DNA from 2 places in the Microcoleus sp. N3A4 genome. Region 2 is predicted to be linked to the other one. Evidence: riboswitches for the same ligand, from Rfam matches in the RefSeq annotation. Region 2 holds a riboswitch; the other holds the start of a gene.
What was found. A riboswitch is a leader RNA that binds a small molecule or an ion and turns the genes downstream of it on or off. The one in region 2 is predicted to bind cobalamin.
Positions count from the first base shown of each region.

Region 1: linked by a shared signal. The riboswitch ahead of metE (5-methyltetrahydropteroyltriglutamate--homocysteine S-methyltransferase) and the one ahead of QUA56_RS19000 (energy-coupling factor ABC transporter permease) in region 2 are both predicted to bind cobalamin.

Region 1 covers NZ_JAUBRJ010000009.1:29,243-37,352, reverse strand. Annotated here, with positions in the region: gene QUA56_RS07690 (hypothetical protein) at 1-152, opposite strand, end outside; gene metE (5-methyltetrahydropteroyltriglutamate--homocysteine S-methyltransferase) at 136-2,382, opposite strand; cobalamin riboswitch at 2,770-2,916, opposite strand; gene QUA56_RS07680 (iron ABC transporter permease) at 3,110-4,108, shown strand; gene QUA56_RS07675 (ABC transporter ATP-binding protein) at 4,249-5,034, shown strand; gene QUA56_RS07670 (type II secretion system protein) at 5,721-6,296, shown strand; gene QUA56_RS07665 (hypothetical protein) at 6,305-6,436, shown strand; gene QUA56_RS07660 (hypothetical protein) at 6,469-6,834, shown strand; gene QUA56_RS07655 (penicillin-binding protein 2) at 6,806-8,110, opposite strand, start outside.
Region 2 covers NZ_JAUBRJ010000032.1:13,903-22,012, forward strand. Annotated here, with positions in the region: gene QUA56_RS18985 (ABC transporter substrate-binding protein) at 1-36, opposite strand, end outside; gene cbiQ (cobalt ECF transporter T component CbiQ) at 335-1,135, opposite strand; gene QUA56_RS18995 (energy-coupling factor ABC transporter substrate-binding protein) at 1,144-1,464, opposite strand; gene QUA56_RS19000 (energy-coupling factor ABC transporter permease) at 1,468-2,226, opposite strand; cobalamin riboswitch at 2,249-2,395, opposite strand; gene QUA56_RS19005 (Uma2 family endonuclease) at 2,570-3,331, shown strand; gene QUA56_RS19010 (hypothetical protein) at 3,386-3,523, opposite strand; gene QUA56_RS19015 (FAD-dependent oxidoreductase) at 3,574-5,154, shown strand; gene QUA56_RS19020 (pentapeptide repeat-containing protein) at 5,504-7,633, opposite strand; gene QUA56_RS19025 (hypothetical protein) at 7,649-7,975, opposite strand; gene QUA56_RS19030 (hypothetical protein) at 8,073-8,110, shown strand, end outside.

The DNA.
Region 1 (8,110 bases), on a different contig from region 2:
ACTTGAGTATCCACATCACAAACCACAACTCCCCGTCCAAAAGACAGAAATCCCTTCCATCCTGTATAACCGATCGTCAGCAGATTTGTGTGAATGAAGCCATGTTGCCAGTAGCCAAAGTTTCCCTGCCAGATGCTATTTTCCGGTCGCATTTACTTCCTCCCGCAGCGTTTTGGCAGCTTCCACCATATTTTTCAGTGCCGGAATTACTTCTTCCCAACGCCGTGTTTTCAGGCCGCAATCGGGATTCACCCAAATTTGCTGCACAAGTAAATTGGCAATTCCAGTTCGCAACTGCTGCAAAATCTGTTCTGTTGTTGGCACGACTGGACTGTGGATGTCATACACGCCGTTACCCACTTGATAGGTGTAGCCTGCGGCGATGATTTCATGCAGCGTTTGGTTGTTGCTGCGACTATTTTCAATCGAAATCACATCGGCATCTAACCGTTCAATGTCTTTGATAATGTCGCCGAATTCGCAGTAGCACATATGCGTGTGAATTTGAGTTTGGGGATGAGCGACTGCGGTTGCCAAACGAAACGCATCTACTGCCCAAGACAGGTATTCACTCCAGCGTTCTACCTTCAGAGGTAAACCTTCGCGTAATGCGGGTTCATCTACTTGAATTATCCTCGCTCCTGCTGCTTCTAAGTCTGCCACTTCATCGCGCAAGGCCAGCGCAATTTGAAACGCTTGTTCCTGTCGAGAAATATCGGTGCGCGGATATGACCAATTTAAAATTGTTACGGGAGCTGTTAGCATTCCCTTAACTGGTTTTTGCGTCAATGATTGCGCTACTTTAAACTCGCGTACCGTCATTGGGGCAGTGCGAACGACATCACCGTAAATAATCGGCGGACGCACGTACCGACTGCCATAGCTTTGCACCCAGCCATTTTGCGTGAAGGCAAATCCATCTAACTGTTGTCCAAAGTATTCCACCATATCGGTGCGTTCAAATTCGCCATGCACTAGCACATCCAGCCCAATTTCTTCTTGGAGTTTAATGCTGTCGGCAATCTCAGTATCGATCGCTGCTTCATACTCTGGCTGACTCAATTCACCCTTTTTATACCGTACTCGCAGTTGTCGCACTTCTGATGTTTGAGGAAATGAGCCGATCGTTGTGGTGGGAAAAATGGGCAGAGAAATCTGTTTTGACAGCCGCAAACCGTAGGATAATTCCCGTAGAAAGTCATTTGTCGTAATGCTTTTCATGCGTGACTGCACGGCAGGATTGGCTGGACTAAATTGCTCGAATTTTGTCCAGGCATCGGTAATCTTGGCGCGATCGCTCTCAGTTTCTTCTCCTGCTAAACAGCGTGCCAAAAACTTCACCGCTTGCAGTTTTTGTTCGGCAAAACTCAACACATTGCGGAGAGGTTCTGGCAACTTTGTTTCCCGTTTGGAATCGTAGGGAACAAACTGCAATGATGCCGACGGCTGAATGACGATATTAGGCGTAATTCTTTGAATGTCTTGCAGCACTGGCAGCAATTTTTCTGGACGGATTTGCCAGATGTTGCGGGCATCCACAATGCCAACACCCAGATGCTTATCTGGGGGAAATCCATATTGCTTGAGTAAATCTAAATTGCGTCCGCGAGTGAAGTCTAAACTAATCGCGCTAACAGGCAATGCCATCACCCAAGAATAAGTTTCACCCAAGTCATCAAAGTAAGTGACAAGATGCAGCGGTAAATCGAATTTAGCAAAGGCTTGATAAGCAGTTTGATAGTGTGCTTTGAAATTGTTTGCATCTCCCAGAACTAAGGCAGGTTCATGTATCTGCACTTCGGCAACGCCAAGGGCTTTTAATTGCGTCAAGAGTTCGATGTAGCGCGGCAGCAATTGCGCTAGAGAATCGTCCATTGCGCCATCTAACCGACTCAACCGCAGTAGGGTACAGGGGCCAAGAACGATCGGCACTGCCCGCTCCCCTAACGTCGCTTTTGCCCGCTGCACCGTCTCCAGAAAATCGCTGAAATCTGCTGGTTGCAGTTGGGTCGGAATTTCTGGGACGAGGTAGTGATAGTTGCTATCAAACCATTTGGTCATCTCTAGGGCCGGAATTCCTGCTTTGCCCCGTGCCATTGCAAAGTATCGATCGAGTCCTGATAACCCCTGAAAGCGTTTGGGAATTAGACCTAAACGAATTGTCCAGTCAAGCACGCGATCGTAGAGTGTGGTATCGCCTGCACCGATGCGATCGATGCCTGTCTGTAGCTGTGTTTTCCAATTTTCTATTTCTACAGTTTGAACAGTGGACAGTAAAGTATCTGCCTCTAATTTGCCACTCCAAAAACCTTCCAAAGCTTTCTTAACTTCACGGTTTTTACCAATGCGGGGATATCCAAGAGTTGCCGTTAAAATTGACATAATTGCTCCTAAGTTGGGGTTGTCAATTGATTCATCAGTCCATAGAAACTCTGTCGGAAACCAAGAGGTATCCGATGCCGAATTTTCGACAGCAATGCCATTAGATTGCAGGGCGCATCAAAGGCAAAACCATCTGAATTTCCAACAAAGCTATAAAAAAGCTGTTAGAAATTACAGCAGGCAAATGCCCAGCAAGATTCCTTGCATCTGAAACTAGATAATGCTGTTCATGCTAGTTTTTCAAACTTGCTATCTCGCCCTAGAAACCAATTCCACCACAGGTTTCTCGCGGGTTAAGGAGTATAATCGCCGATCGCGCAGCGTCTCTGAAAGAGAATCGAATTGAAAACAAAATGCTGAATACATCCGTACCTCGCAGATGGGTTAAATGAAACGATACAATCGGCGGGCATCCTGACTAAGAAACGATTGTACGCTTCATCACAGTTGCGGGACAGCGCCGGGTTCGCACCGGACTTTCCCCGTTTCCTCTAGTGGGTGATCTCCACCAGAACCGATTACTTCTGACAATACCACATTTCCGAAAATTTGCAACCCCTCCGACAAATAGCGCGATGTAGAGTTTTTCGATCGTCGGCTGTTCATCTGTTCCCACGGTCGCCACCTTCTGGTAAATGGGTTATTGTAGTTAACGAGTTCGATCGTTCCGCAAATCTCAACGGAGGACATATCGCGCTTTATTTTTAAAATCAAGTGGTGTAATCTAGTGAATTTGCAAAAAATCTGGCTAAAATATCGAGTTTTTCAGGCAGTTATATTCTTAGGATTGGGTTTGCTATTAACGATCGCCCTTTCGCTTTCTTTTGGTGCGGTGCCGATGAGTGCCGATCAATTGTGGCAAGCATTTCTGCACCGAGGCGATGCTGTCAATCAAACTATTTTCTGGGAATTGCGTTTGCCCAGAGTTGCTGCATCGCTGACAGTTGGTGCGGCGTTGGGAATGTCGGGGGCTTTGCTGCAAGGGTTGCTCCGCAACGGTTTAGCCGATCCTTTTGTATTAGGAATTTCGGCGGGTGCAGGGTTGGTTGCGATTACCATGCTGACTTTGGGAATATTTCAAACTTGGGTGCCTTTGGCGGCTTGGATTGGTGCTATTTTAACTTCGATGCTGGTCTACTTTTTGGGAAAAACTAAAACGGGGATTTCTGTGGAACGTTTGGTTTTAGCTGGTGTGGCTGTGAGTTCTCTGTTTGGGGCAATACAAACTACACTGCTGCTGTTAGCTGAAGACAGCCGCTTGCAAGCTGCTTTGAATTGGTTGATAGGCAGTTTGAACGGTCGCGGTTGGTCGGATTTGCAGGTGGCTGCACCTTATATTGTGGCTGCTTTGCTGTTAGGATGTTTTTTGGGGCGATCGATAAATTTGCTGGCTTTGGGCGACGATTTAGCTGTTGGTTTGGGGGTTTCGCTGGTGCGATCGCGCTTGTTGATTGGGGGTGTTGCTACTTTGCTAGCTGCGAGTGCTGTCAGCATCGGCGGATTGATTGGTTTTGTGGGATTGGTTGTGCCTCACGGGGTGCGTTTGTTGGTTGGTAATGATTATCGGTTTGTGTTGCCGCTGAGTGCGATCGGCGGTGCTTGGGTGTTGACTTTTGCTGATTTTTTGGCTCGTTTGGGTGCGGTAGAATTGCCTGTGGGTACGGTTACGGCTTTGTTGGGTTCTCCGCTGTTTGTCTGGCTGCTTTATCGGCGTTCTAGTTATTAGTCATTAGTCATTAGTCATTAGTTATTAGTCATTAGTCAGTTGGCAGTTGTCAGTTGTTAGTTGTCAGTTGTCAGTAAATTTTCCAATAACCAATAACCAATAACCAATAACTAATAACCAATAATCAATAACAAAATATAATGTCTTTAGAAATTCAAAATTTAACTGGTGGTTACGGCGAAGTTACGATCGCCCACAACATCACTTTATCTTTGCAACCTGGTGAGTGGTTGAGTCTCATCGGTGCCAACGGTTCTGGTAAGTCTACTTTTTTGAAGTTAGTTAGCCGCATCCTAACTCCGCAGCAAGGAAGTGTGTTGCTTGATGGCAAAGCAATTCATACTCAACCTGCTGCTGTTGTCGCTCAAAAATTAGCGATTTTGCCGCAGCAGCAAACAGTGCCAGAAGGTTTGACCGTAAGGCAATTAGTTAGTTTGGGGCGTTCTCCTCACCAGGGTTGGTGGCAGTGGGAATTGAGCAAGGAAGATGCGGAAAAGGTGGAAGTTGCGATCGCTCAAACTGGGATTGAGGAATTTCGCGATCGCCCCGTCGAACAACTCTCAGGAGGCGAACGCCAGCGCGCTTTCCTCGCCTTAGCTTTGGCTCAAAATCCGCAAGTTTTGCTGTTAGATGAACCTACGACTTATTTAGACATTTCCTATCAGTTGCAGTTATTAGAGTTGCTTAAGCAACTAAATATAAAACACAAATTGACGATAATTACGGTGCTGCATGAAATTAATTTAGCTGCTAGGTACAGTTCGCGGATTGCTATGTTAAATAAAGGGGAACTTTTTTGTGTAGGAACTCCCGCACAAGTTTTAACTCCTGATAATTTAGCTAAGACTTTTGGCGTAGAAGCTATCATTTTAGAAACTTCTGTAGGCTTGCAGATTTGTGCGATCGCTCCTACTATTCACACTTAGTTTCGATCCCCCTAAATCCCCCTTAAGAAGGGGGACTTTAAGAAGAATCTTGTTCCCCCCTTATTAAGGGGGGCTAGGCAGGGTGGATTAATTGTCATCCTAGAAATAGGTACGTAATTGGGCTTTAGCCCTCTTTAGACGTATATATAAAGAGGGCTAAAGCCCAACTACGTACCTTTATTAATATAACACTTGCGTCCCAGACGCGAGCTTTGAGCGGTGCTTTCTGTCGTTTCAGATTTCTTCTCCCCACAATAAAACCACCCTGCCTAGCCCCCCTTAATAAGGGGGGGACAAGAGTCTTCTCAAAGTCCCCCTTATTAAGGGGGATTTAGGGGGATCTAGACTTAGCGTAAAAACGAGATTTCCCAAGGGTTTCAGGCTTAAGTTGACACTAATGGGCACTGCCGTGTCCTCACTGCCGTGTCCTCACAAAATATACATTGCAGGCCGTATCTGTAGGGAAACAGCGCTGATGTGTCCTTAACCGCAGCTTTTTTAAATTCCCATATATTTTCAGTAAATACCGATCTACACAGTCACCAAACCCAACAGTTAAAATATACGCAAGAAAAAATAGCTCCTCCTAGCTGTTTTTTTGCCATCTAAATATCAGGGAGTGCATCTACGTGTCAATAAATAAAACGCTCAAAGGCAGAGCCACTACATCTGCCGCAGGTTTTACAATGATTGAGACATTGATAATTATTTTAATCGTAGGAATATTTAGTGCGATCGTCGCCCCCTCTTGGCTGATGTTCATCAACAACCAGCGTTTAAAGGCATCGCTCGATCGAGCTTATTGGGCAATGGAACTAGCCCAAAGCAACGCCAAACGCGACAAAACTTCATGGCAAACCAGCTTCAAACAAGTAGGAGAAAATGTACAAATAGCAGTTCACCAAGCCGACATTCCCCCAGGCCAAGTACCAGCCAACCAATGGAAAAACCTAGAACATCAAATTCAGATAAATACAAATGACACAACATTACGCAAGGTCAATGAAAACACAAATCTAGTAAAAGAAAATGGAACAGTCTGGCGAGCCATGTTCAATTACCGAGGTTGCCCAGTGTATAACAAAACTGACGAATGCGGCCTCACAAGCATTCTAGCAAAAGGAAACTTAACACTATCTCATCCTAATCTCAAAAATGGCGATCGCTGCGTCATTATCTCCACTCTCTTAGGACATCAGCGCACCTCCAAAAGACAAAGCAAACCCAATCCAGACAATGATAAAAATAGATTTTGTTACTGAGATGTACGGTGCGTCAGGAATCAGGACACGGCAGTCAGGAATCAGGACACGGCAGTCAGGAATCAGGACACGGCAGTCAGGAATCAGGACACGGCAGTGCCGTGTCCCTACAAATGGGGCGATCGATCATTTTGTGGTAGGGAAACGGCACTGCCGTGTCCTCCATCGCCCGATGGGGCGATGGTTATATTCGATCGCGCGATCGCCCGATCGATTTTACGCATTACCCAAAATTAGGAGACGGCAGTGCCGTGTCCCTACAAATCCGGTGATGGTTACATCCGATCGGGCGATCGATCATTTTGTGGTAGGGAAACGGCACTGCCGTGTCCTCCATCGCCCCATCGGGCGATCGGGCAATTCGATCGGGCGATCGATCATTTTGTGGTATGGAAACGGCACTGCCGTGTCCTCCATCGCCGGATCGGGCGATGGTAACATCCGATCGCGCGATCGGGCAATCAATTATTACCCGTTACCCGAAATCAGGACACGGCAGTGCCGTTTCCCTACTTACTCGGCGCAATCTTCTCAATAGAAATCAGCGCCTCCATCACCGACTCCACAATCGGCGCCGCCACACTTCCCCCCGTACCGCCCTTCGGTTCATCAATCACCGCCAAAACCACATACCGAGGAGCCTCCACAGGCATTATCCCCACAAAGCTAGTAATAATCGCGTTCTTAGAATAACCGCCACCACCATTAGCTTTTTGAGCCGTCCCCGTTTTCCCAGCAATCCGATACCCAGGAATTTGTGCAGCTTTCCCCGTACCACCATCAACCACAGTTTCCATCATGTCTAAAACTTTCTTAGTAGTTTCCGGCGAAAAAACCTGCTTCGGAACAGCCCTCGGAAGTTTCCAATAAGCTTGACCTTCCCGATCGAAAAGTCCCTGCACAACGTGAGGAGTCACCAACTTGCCGCCGTTGGCCAAAGCTCCGTTAAGCTGCACCAACTGCATCGGAGTAATCGAAAAACCCTGCCCGAAAGCCGTAGTAGCAACTTCCACCGGAGAGTTAATAAATTGCTCTCGATTTTTAAGCTGGCTGGTTACTTCAAAAGGCAAATCTGTTCCCGCAGTTTGTCCGAGTCCGATTTTTTCTAAAGCTTGATAGTAAAGAGAAGCTTTCATACTTCTCATTACGTGCACCATCCCCACATTGCTAGAATGTTTCAAAATCTCAGTAACAGTGGAAGGGCCGCGCGCACCTGCTGATTGGTAATCGGAATTTTGGATAGTCCAGACATCCATGTAAATCCGACCTTCATCGTTAAAAACAGTGTTAGGTTTGACAGCGCCCGCTTCCAGAGCGATCGCCACATTAATCGCTTTAAAAGTCGAACCAGGCTCGTAAACATCAGTTACAGCCCAATTTTTATAGCGCGACAAATCGAAATTAAAATATTGATTCGGGTCATAAGAAGGTTCCGCTACCACTGACAGCAATTCCCCGTTACGGGCATCCATCACAATCACCGTACCCCGCTTCGCTTCGTGTTCCTTCATGTTTTCCTTGAGAGCAATTCGGGCTGCCCCCTGCAAGCGACTGTCGATCGTCAGTTGCAGTTTCAAGTCATCAAGCTGCACAAATCCCGCCGTCAGCCGATCGGGAACCCAATTCCCATTGCTCGACCTGCTAAATTGAATCGACGGCATCGATCGTTCCAGCAAATTCTGCTGGCTGTATTCCACCCCAGCTTGTCCCTTGCGTTCCCCGTCCACATAACCGAGGATATCCGCCGCCAATTCCTGCTGCGGGTAAAAACGCTGCTGCTGCCGCACCAACTCCAGGCCATCCACCGGACTATC
Region 2 (8,110 bases):
CGGTGGGCTGTTGCTTTTGTTAGGATCTTGATACATAATTTTTTCTATTTATTTTGATACTGTAATTATTCATTCAATTACTGCTCGCGTCAATTCATATAATTCATTCATCGAGTTCATAAAAGTCATATTTGTAATAGCTGTCGCAGGAAGTGCGATCGCCCTTATTCAAATCTGGCCCGCTAAACTAACGATAATACGAGAATTATCAACAAGAGGACTTACGCACTGGCGATCGGAAACCGGGTTTTCTACTGAATCTGCGATGCTCTAACGAAGTATTTTCGTAAAAAACCCGGTTTCTGGGCCCCCATGCTAAGTCCCAAGAATAAATTTAGCGTTGAAATACTGCGCTTAAAATGGTTAAAACCGTGCAGCCAAACACGGCTTCCAATGTATATCTTCGCGAAGGTTTGTAAGGGGAAGAATTCCAAACGCGAAGTTCTCCATTAAAGCCGCGCGACGCTAAACTCAAGGAAACTTGACGGTAGTTTTCCAAAGTTCGCTGAAGCAATTGCCCGATTAAAATGCCTAAACTACGCATTCCCAGTTTCCAAGTGCGATAGCCGCAGCGGGAGTTTTGGGCTATCCAAAGTTCATCGGCGATCGCCAATAAGCTAAAAATAAACCGATACATTAGTAATAGCAGTTCTGTGACTAACTCTGGACAGCGTAATTGTCTGAGAATCTGCAAGATTTCGGTAAATGGAACCGTCAAGAGGATGAAATACATACAGCTTGTCGATGCGAAGGCGCGGGCAAATAGCAAGCTCACTTGGTATATCCCAGTGCGGCTCACATACAGATAAAAAGTGCCGGTGCTAATCCCCCAACCTTGCCAGATATCCCACTGAATTGCGGGAATACGATCGCCCGCCACCGCACTCATCGCCAAAGCAGGCAAACTTGTCAGCAAAAACATCAACGGTAGCGACAGCAACCGCAAATACAGTTCCCCCGGAATACCCGCATAGATGACGATCCAGACAGCCAACCAAAGGGCGATCGACAATTGGACGATCGCAGGAGAAACCAGAGAAAGAATTAACAGGGCGATCGCAAAGGATAATTTGTGGGTTGGCGGCAACCCGCGCAAGCGATTTGTATAAGCCAGACTGTCAATCTGATGGTTCATTCCGACGGCTATTCATCATCAGATTTTTGTCGCTGCGATCGCCCCTTGTACAGCCCGATCGCGTAGCCAATTACGCCCGATCCTAGCGCCGCTTGAGTCGCAAACAGCAAACTTTCAATTTCTCCGCTAGCAGGCTCAAATAAGTGATTGAACCAAGGTTGATAGTCCGGTTGAATTTCCGTAATCGCTTTCTGTGCTTCCCCATCCGATCCGCCGTATTCACCCCGGACAAAAACTAGGGGAATAACGGCAAGCGCGATCACAGCAATTACCAACATCCAATTTTGTTGTGAAGTAGCTTGCTGATTTCTTGTGTTTTTTTGACTCATGGCTTATGACTCCTGTCTCAATAGTTTCAAAGTTTCTAACTCCGGCTTCCCGTAAGAATGCAGCCAATTCCAGACTAATACAGTCAGCAATCCCTCACTAATAGCAAGGGGTACTTGAGTAATTGCAAAGATACCAGCAAACTTGAGAAACGAAGCCATAAAACCGCCGCTGGCTGCGGGAAAAGCTAACGCTAATTGAATCGAAGTAACCACGTAAGTCAGCAAATCTGCAAAAGCTGCTGCACAAAAAATTGCCGCCCGTTGCCTGCCAGTTCGCATCAGCAATTGATAGATAAAATAGGCAGCAAACGGGCCAACTATCGCCATCGAAAACATATTAGCTCCCAGCGTTGTCAGCCCGCCGTGAGCTAACAGTAACGTTTGAAAAAGCAGCACTAAAGCACCGAGTACCGCCATCACCGAAGGGCCGAATAAAATCGCACCCAAACCCGTACCCGTTGGGTGAGAACAACTCCCCGTTACCGATGGAATTTTTAAAGCAGAAAGTACAAAAGTAAACGCACCGGCTAAAGCTAACAGCAGTTTAAGTTCCGGGTGTTCTTTGGTGATGCGGGCGATCGCACGCAACCCAAAGGCAAAAAAAGGCAGCGCCACAATCCACCAAAACGCAGCCCATTGCACCGGCAAAAAACCTTCCGAAATGTGCATAGCTGCGGCGGGCGTTGCCGAGCCCAAGACAATATAACAACTCAAGCCAGCCATCAATCCCAAGCTGACCAATTTCCGATTTCCGGCCTTCATGCTGAACCTCGCAGATGAGACAATGTAAACCAACACATCGGCGGGCATCCTGACTCAGAAAGCGACATCACCTTCATTACAGTTGCGGGACAGCGCCGGACTTGCACCGAACTTTCCCCGTTTCCTCTAATGGCTGCTCCCCATTAGAACCGAATCGTTAGGCTTAGTATAGTCGATCGCGTAAGTCTCAGCAAATATTTTACAAAAATTACTTCAGATTAACTAAATCAAAATTACCGATCGTCTTCTCTTCTCTTCCTTCGCGTCTTCGCGGTTCGTTCAATAAATACTATCGCCAAACAAATCAACGGTATAATATTAGTGATTTTTGAGGAAAGCCGCCATGTTAGATTACAAATTTCCGAGGCACTGGCCCTCAGCCGATGAACTACCAGACTCCGATGAAACACCTGTGGATAACGAACTGCAAGAATTAATACCGGGATTGCTAAAGGCAATCTTGCTGATACTTTGGTCAGAACGCATGGACTGGTTTTTTGGCATAGATATGGGTATCTATTATCACCCCGATAAACCTCACATTGTGCCAGATGCTTTCTTAAGTTTAGGTGTAGAAAGGTTTTATGATGAAGAATTGCGTCCCAGTTACGTGCTGTGGGATGAAAATGTTTTGCCGACTTTTGTGCTGGAAGTAGTTTCCCCAACTTATCGCAAGGAATACAGCACAAAGTTGGAGGAATATCAAGCTTTAGGCGTACTTTATTACGTCATTTATTCTTCCCGCCGTCGCCGTAAACCTCATTTAGAAGTACACAAGTTAGTCAATGGGAAGTATGAATTACAGCCAGGACATCCAGTTTGGATGCCAGAAATTGGTTTGGGGATTGGTTGTGAAAGGGGAAATTATTCTGGGGTGACAAGGGAGTGGTTGTATTGGTATGATGCCGATGGCAAACGCTATCTGACACCTGAAGAACAGGTAAAACAATCAGCGGAACGTGTCCAACAGGAAGCCCAGCGCGCCCAACAGGAATCGCAGCGCGCCCAACAGGAAGCCCAGCGCGCCGATCGATTGGCTGAACGTTCCGATCGACTAGCTCAGCGATTGCGAGAGTTGGGGATAGATCCCGATAATCTGACCTGATGGCAATCAAGAGCACCAGACTGACCGACTCTGGACGCTCAGAAACCGGGTTTTTCAACCGAGATCGATCGCCCTCAACGAAGGATTTCCGGGAAAAAACCCGATTTCTACATCCAAGAATGTGTGAATATTTATCGCAAAAATCACCAAAGATGCAGCTAAATTTGGAACCAACAGAGAGTTTGACGGCAAACATTGAGATCCAGCTCGAAAAAATGACGATCGGGAGAGGTTATTAAATAATGGTCACGGATTTGCGTTCTTACGATGTCATCGGCTTTGGTGATGAAGTTCCAGGAGTTTTAGCTGTTATCTCGGCTGCCAGAGAATATCGTCGCCGGACAAAGCGTTATCCGCGAGTTATGCTGATGTCTAAAGGAAGCTTGCAAGAAGGGATTGGCGGGCATTTGGCAAGAGGCGGTCTTGCTTATTTAGATAGAAGTCAGATTAGTCAAGAACTTCAAAAATCTTTAAATTTAGATACCTTTGGTTCACCAGCGGCAATCTATAAAGAGTTCCTGCAAAAATCCGGTGTCACCGCAATTGCACTTGACCCCCGCAAAGCCAGTGCAGCGCTAAAAGAAATGCTGTTACAAGCTGGAGTCGCTCTCCTCAGCAAAGTAGAAATTCAATCAGTCAGTAAAGAAGGCCAAAAAATTGCCAGTATAACCACCTCTAAAGGCGCAGTTTATGCCGGCAAGCAATTTATTGATGCCACTGTCAATGCCGAATTAGCTCAAGCTGCCGGCGTGAGAAAGCAGCAGGGATTTGAAACATTTGGTCTGCCTAACTCAGAACTTCCAGTCACCCTCGTTTTTGAAACCCAAGGACTTACTGCAAGAAGACTGAAAGAACTCGATTACATTTATCTAAAACGCTTCACAAACCTCGCCGATTCTGAAAGTCAAAATTTTTTGCTGTACGCTGCAGGCAAGGATGTCAAACTAGCACAAGAACTCCGGCTGGAAATGATCGACACTAGAGGCAATCTCAAAACTCTGTGGGCGGGTAACGATTACATCGATGTTCGCTCGCCGGCTCTGTCTGCAGCTTATCACTCCTTTAGAGGAAGAAAGCTATCTTTGCCTCAAACGGGCGTAATTTTAGATGAGGGAAATATAGCAATACTTCCAAATGAAAGACTTTCGTGGAATGCGCTTTTATTTGCAGTCACCGCCAGCGAAGCAGAAGCCTTAGCGAGAAGCGGGAGCAAACCCACGGCTAATATGCAAAGAGAGATGTTATTTGTTGCCACTTGGCTGAGGAGTTTGGGGGCTACTTCTGTTACTTCTGCATCAGAACTTTATATCAGACACGCTGGCAATGTAACGGGAGTTGTAGAACCTTTAACCGGCGCACAAATGCTGTTTGGTGGCGTACCTGCTAATGAGGCACTTGCAACATTTAGCTATCATTTTGATGTACGCGGAGGCATCCCGGGTATTGGCGAGAAAGCAAACAGTCGAGGGTGGTTGAAAAGTATGAGTTTTAAACAGCCTATCTTTAATATTGGCATCCGCCACGCATTAATTAAAAACGTTCCTAACCTGGCAGTGGTCAGTCCGTGTTCTGGATTTGAAGGGTTTGCCTGTTCTGTCGGCAGAATTGTTGAATTCAACGCCGCAGTTGGTCAAGGTGTCGGTATCGCTGCCATTAATGCCATTCTAAATAACAAAAATCTCGCCGATGTATCTAACCGAGAAGTGAGACAAGTTCTCGCCCAAACAGGTCAGTTACCTAGAATTTTTGGAGTTGCCAACAATACTGATGGAACGCTACTGGCGCAATTTGAGACTCTTGTCACTTCGGATGCTATTGCGTAATAGCAATTTTAATAAACAATGCAGCAGTATGTTGGGCCAGTGAAACGAAACTCAACACAAAAGTTTTTAGCAAGAAATGAGTAAAATTGGTATTAATATTATTTCCGTTTGGTTGTAGTGAGGAATGCAAGTCCTCTGCATTTTACAGCATATTCCATTTATATGGGGTACACACAATCTTGTTGTAAGGTGCGTCGCCATCAACAATCTGCAAAGTTCCATTGAACCATATAACAGCGACGCACCCTACATAACTGATTTCGGTAATATTAATTCCGATGCTACCGGATTTGATATAACGACCTGTTCTTCGATCGACTTTATTGCCCTACTCGCTAACAACCAACCGTTAATTCTTCTGCGGGCACTTCGGATGAATCCCCCCCTGCAAACAAATGTAAGCAATTTGACTTTGATCTAAATTCTTAACCTCCGCAAAATCAACTCCTTGGAATCGACCCGATTTACTACCTACCGGATTTTGAATAAATTGCTCCGAAGCTGCTTTCCCCTGAAACACAGCGCTTTTAAAATTCGCGCCCGATAAATTCGCGCCCCTAAAATCAACCGAACTCAGATCCGCATTCCGCAAATTAGCATCTTGTAACTGAGCATCTTTTAAATTTGTGTTTGCCAGTTTAGTCGAAGTCAAATCGGCTTTTTGTAAGTTAGCGCCGCTCAAATCCGCACCGGACAAATCTGCACCTTGCCATTCCGATTTAGACAAATTTGTCAAGGACAACTGAGTGCCTTGAGCCTTCACTTGGCCCAAACGCGCACCTGACAAATCAGCTCCTGAAAAATTCGCGCTTCCTATATCTGCACCCGTAAAACTTGCATTTTTTAACATTGCTTGCTGCAAATTTGCCCCAATTAAAATAGCACTGCTGAAATTAGCTGAATTCAAATTTCCGCTTGACAAATTAGCTTTATTCATGACAGCGCGCACAAAAGTAGTCCGGTTCATTACAGCACTGTTCAAAAATGCCCCGGTCAAATTTACTCCTTCAAGATTAGCTGCGCTCAAGTCAGAAATCCAATCGTCAAATGTACCCGCACGCCTGTCTTCACCGGTGCCGTAAAAGCGAGTTCCCTGCAAGCTGGCATTGGTTAAATTGGCGTTTCTGAGCTTAATTCCCGATAAGTCAACTTTGTTTAAAACTAAAGTAAACTGAGCGGGGCCGGCAGGACTTTGAGCTAAATCCGTGCGGCTGAGATCCGCGCCGTTGAGCTGGCTGCTATACACTGTGAGAATTTTGCCGATCGCCCTTTGTACTGTTCTCTGGCGGGCGGCCGCTAACTCGCGTTCCGGGGCCTTGCCGCCAAAGCGCAGGGAATCGAGGTCGTTGCTGAGGGCCTGATTCAACCGCTGCAAGTCAGGCAAAGCTTTCGGGCCGCTACTGACTAAAGCTTGCTGGATCGAGTCCAGCATGGCGCGGCTGTCTTCTTGAGCGAGCAAATCCGCTAGCAGCGGTACGGCGCGGGAGTCTTCCACCGCCCCCAAAGCCAAAATTGCCGATCGCCTGCCCGATGCCCCGCTAGCCGAAGTCGGAGACAATTTGCTAACTAAAGCCACAAATAATTCGTCGTTCCGCTGCCGGGAATCCCGCATATTTGCTTGACTTTGAGTGTAGATGAGAGTGCCGACAAACAAAGTTAAAATCAATCCCGCGCTGCCAACGGTAACTATCACTAAAGTTGTGCCCGGGTGTTGGCGCATCCAATTCCACAAACTGGGATTTTCTTTCACGTCGGTTTGCGGAGTCAAAACCAAAGCCGCAATCTGCGCGTCTTCCTCAGTCCAATCTTGAGTCTTGGCAGGATTGGCAGACAGTTGATTCCGATCGCTGACGACCAAAGTATTCGCGAGGCGATCGTGTCCCGCTTGCCGTTTGTAACGCCATGTAAAAGCGCCGTCTGCGATCACTGCCAAGCCGCTCAGCCCCCCTAAAATCAGCAAATCTGGAAACGCACCGGTCAAGCGCCAAATGCCGTAAGCTACGCCCAGAGGCACTCCCCAGCGCCCCAAACTTTCGCGAATTAGCACTTGCCCAAAACCCGGAGGAGTACCCGACGCTGTGACAACTTTGACGCCGAACCAGCGTTTGGGGAGAGTTTGACCGGTTCTGGCGAGCAAAAACAGTTGCCACGCCGCTAAAACTGCCGGTGCCAGCAGCGCCCCTGACCAGAATAGATTAGTTAGAGGTGCGACTCTGGGGTTGCGATCGCGCATCGGTATGCCCAAAGTACGGGCGACGGTTTCGGATGCTGCTGCTACTGAGGAATTGAGCGGCACGGTTTGAGATTCGTTGTTCACCAATGCCCCGATACTGAAGGGAACGAGGGCGCTGGCGGCAATTAACGAAATTTCCACGGCCCAAGCGCCGCACCTGCGAACCAGCAGTGGCATTTGCTTGGATTGTGTTTGCCAAGACGGATCGGGTTGATTGATGCCGCTGGGCGCGGTGGGGCTAGCCATATTTAGAAATTCCTATTATTTGTCGTTAGTATTTGAGGACTGGGGGGAAATTGCCAATTTATACGCTATGTAGATTAGCACTCCGAGAACGGCAAGAGTCATCAGGGCCGAAATTAGCTGTACGACACTATTGAAGACTGTCAGGACAATTATCGCTCCGACGGCAAAGGCTGCCACCTGCCCGGGTTTGGGGAGTCTTTGAAACTTGTCGAGTAATTGATTGTATAAGGTTCCGACGGCTTGATAGCTGTCTGAATTTTGTGCGATCAGCGGCGATCGTTCTAGTTTAGCTTTTAGTTCTCCGAACGCTTGCTGCCAATTGAAGTTATTTTGAGGATTCATAAAAAAATTCGGGAGTTAGTTTAGATTAATGTGTTCGGAACCGTCATTGTCCCCTACCGTCAAAGAACTAGAACCAAATGCCATTGTGTGAGGAAACATGAAGATCCATTATCCGGGCGATCGCGGCAAACTGTG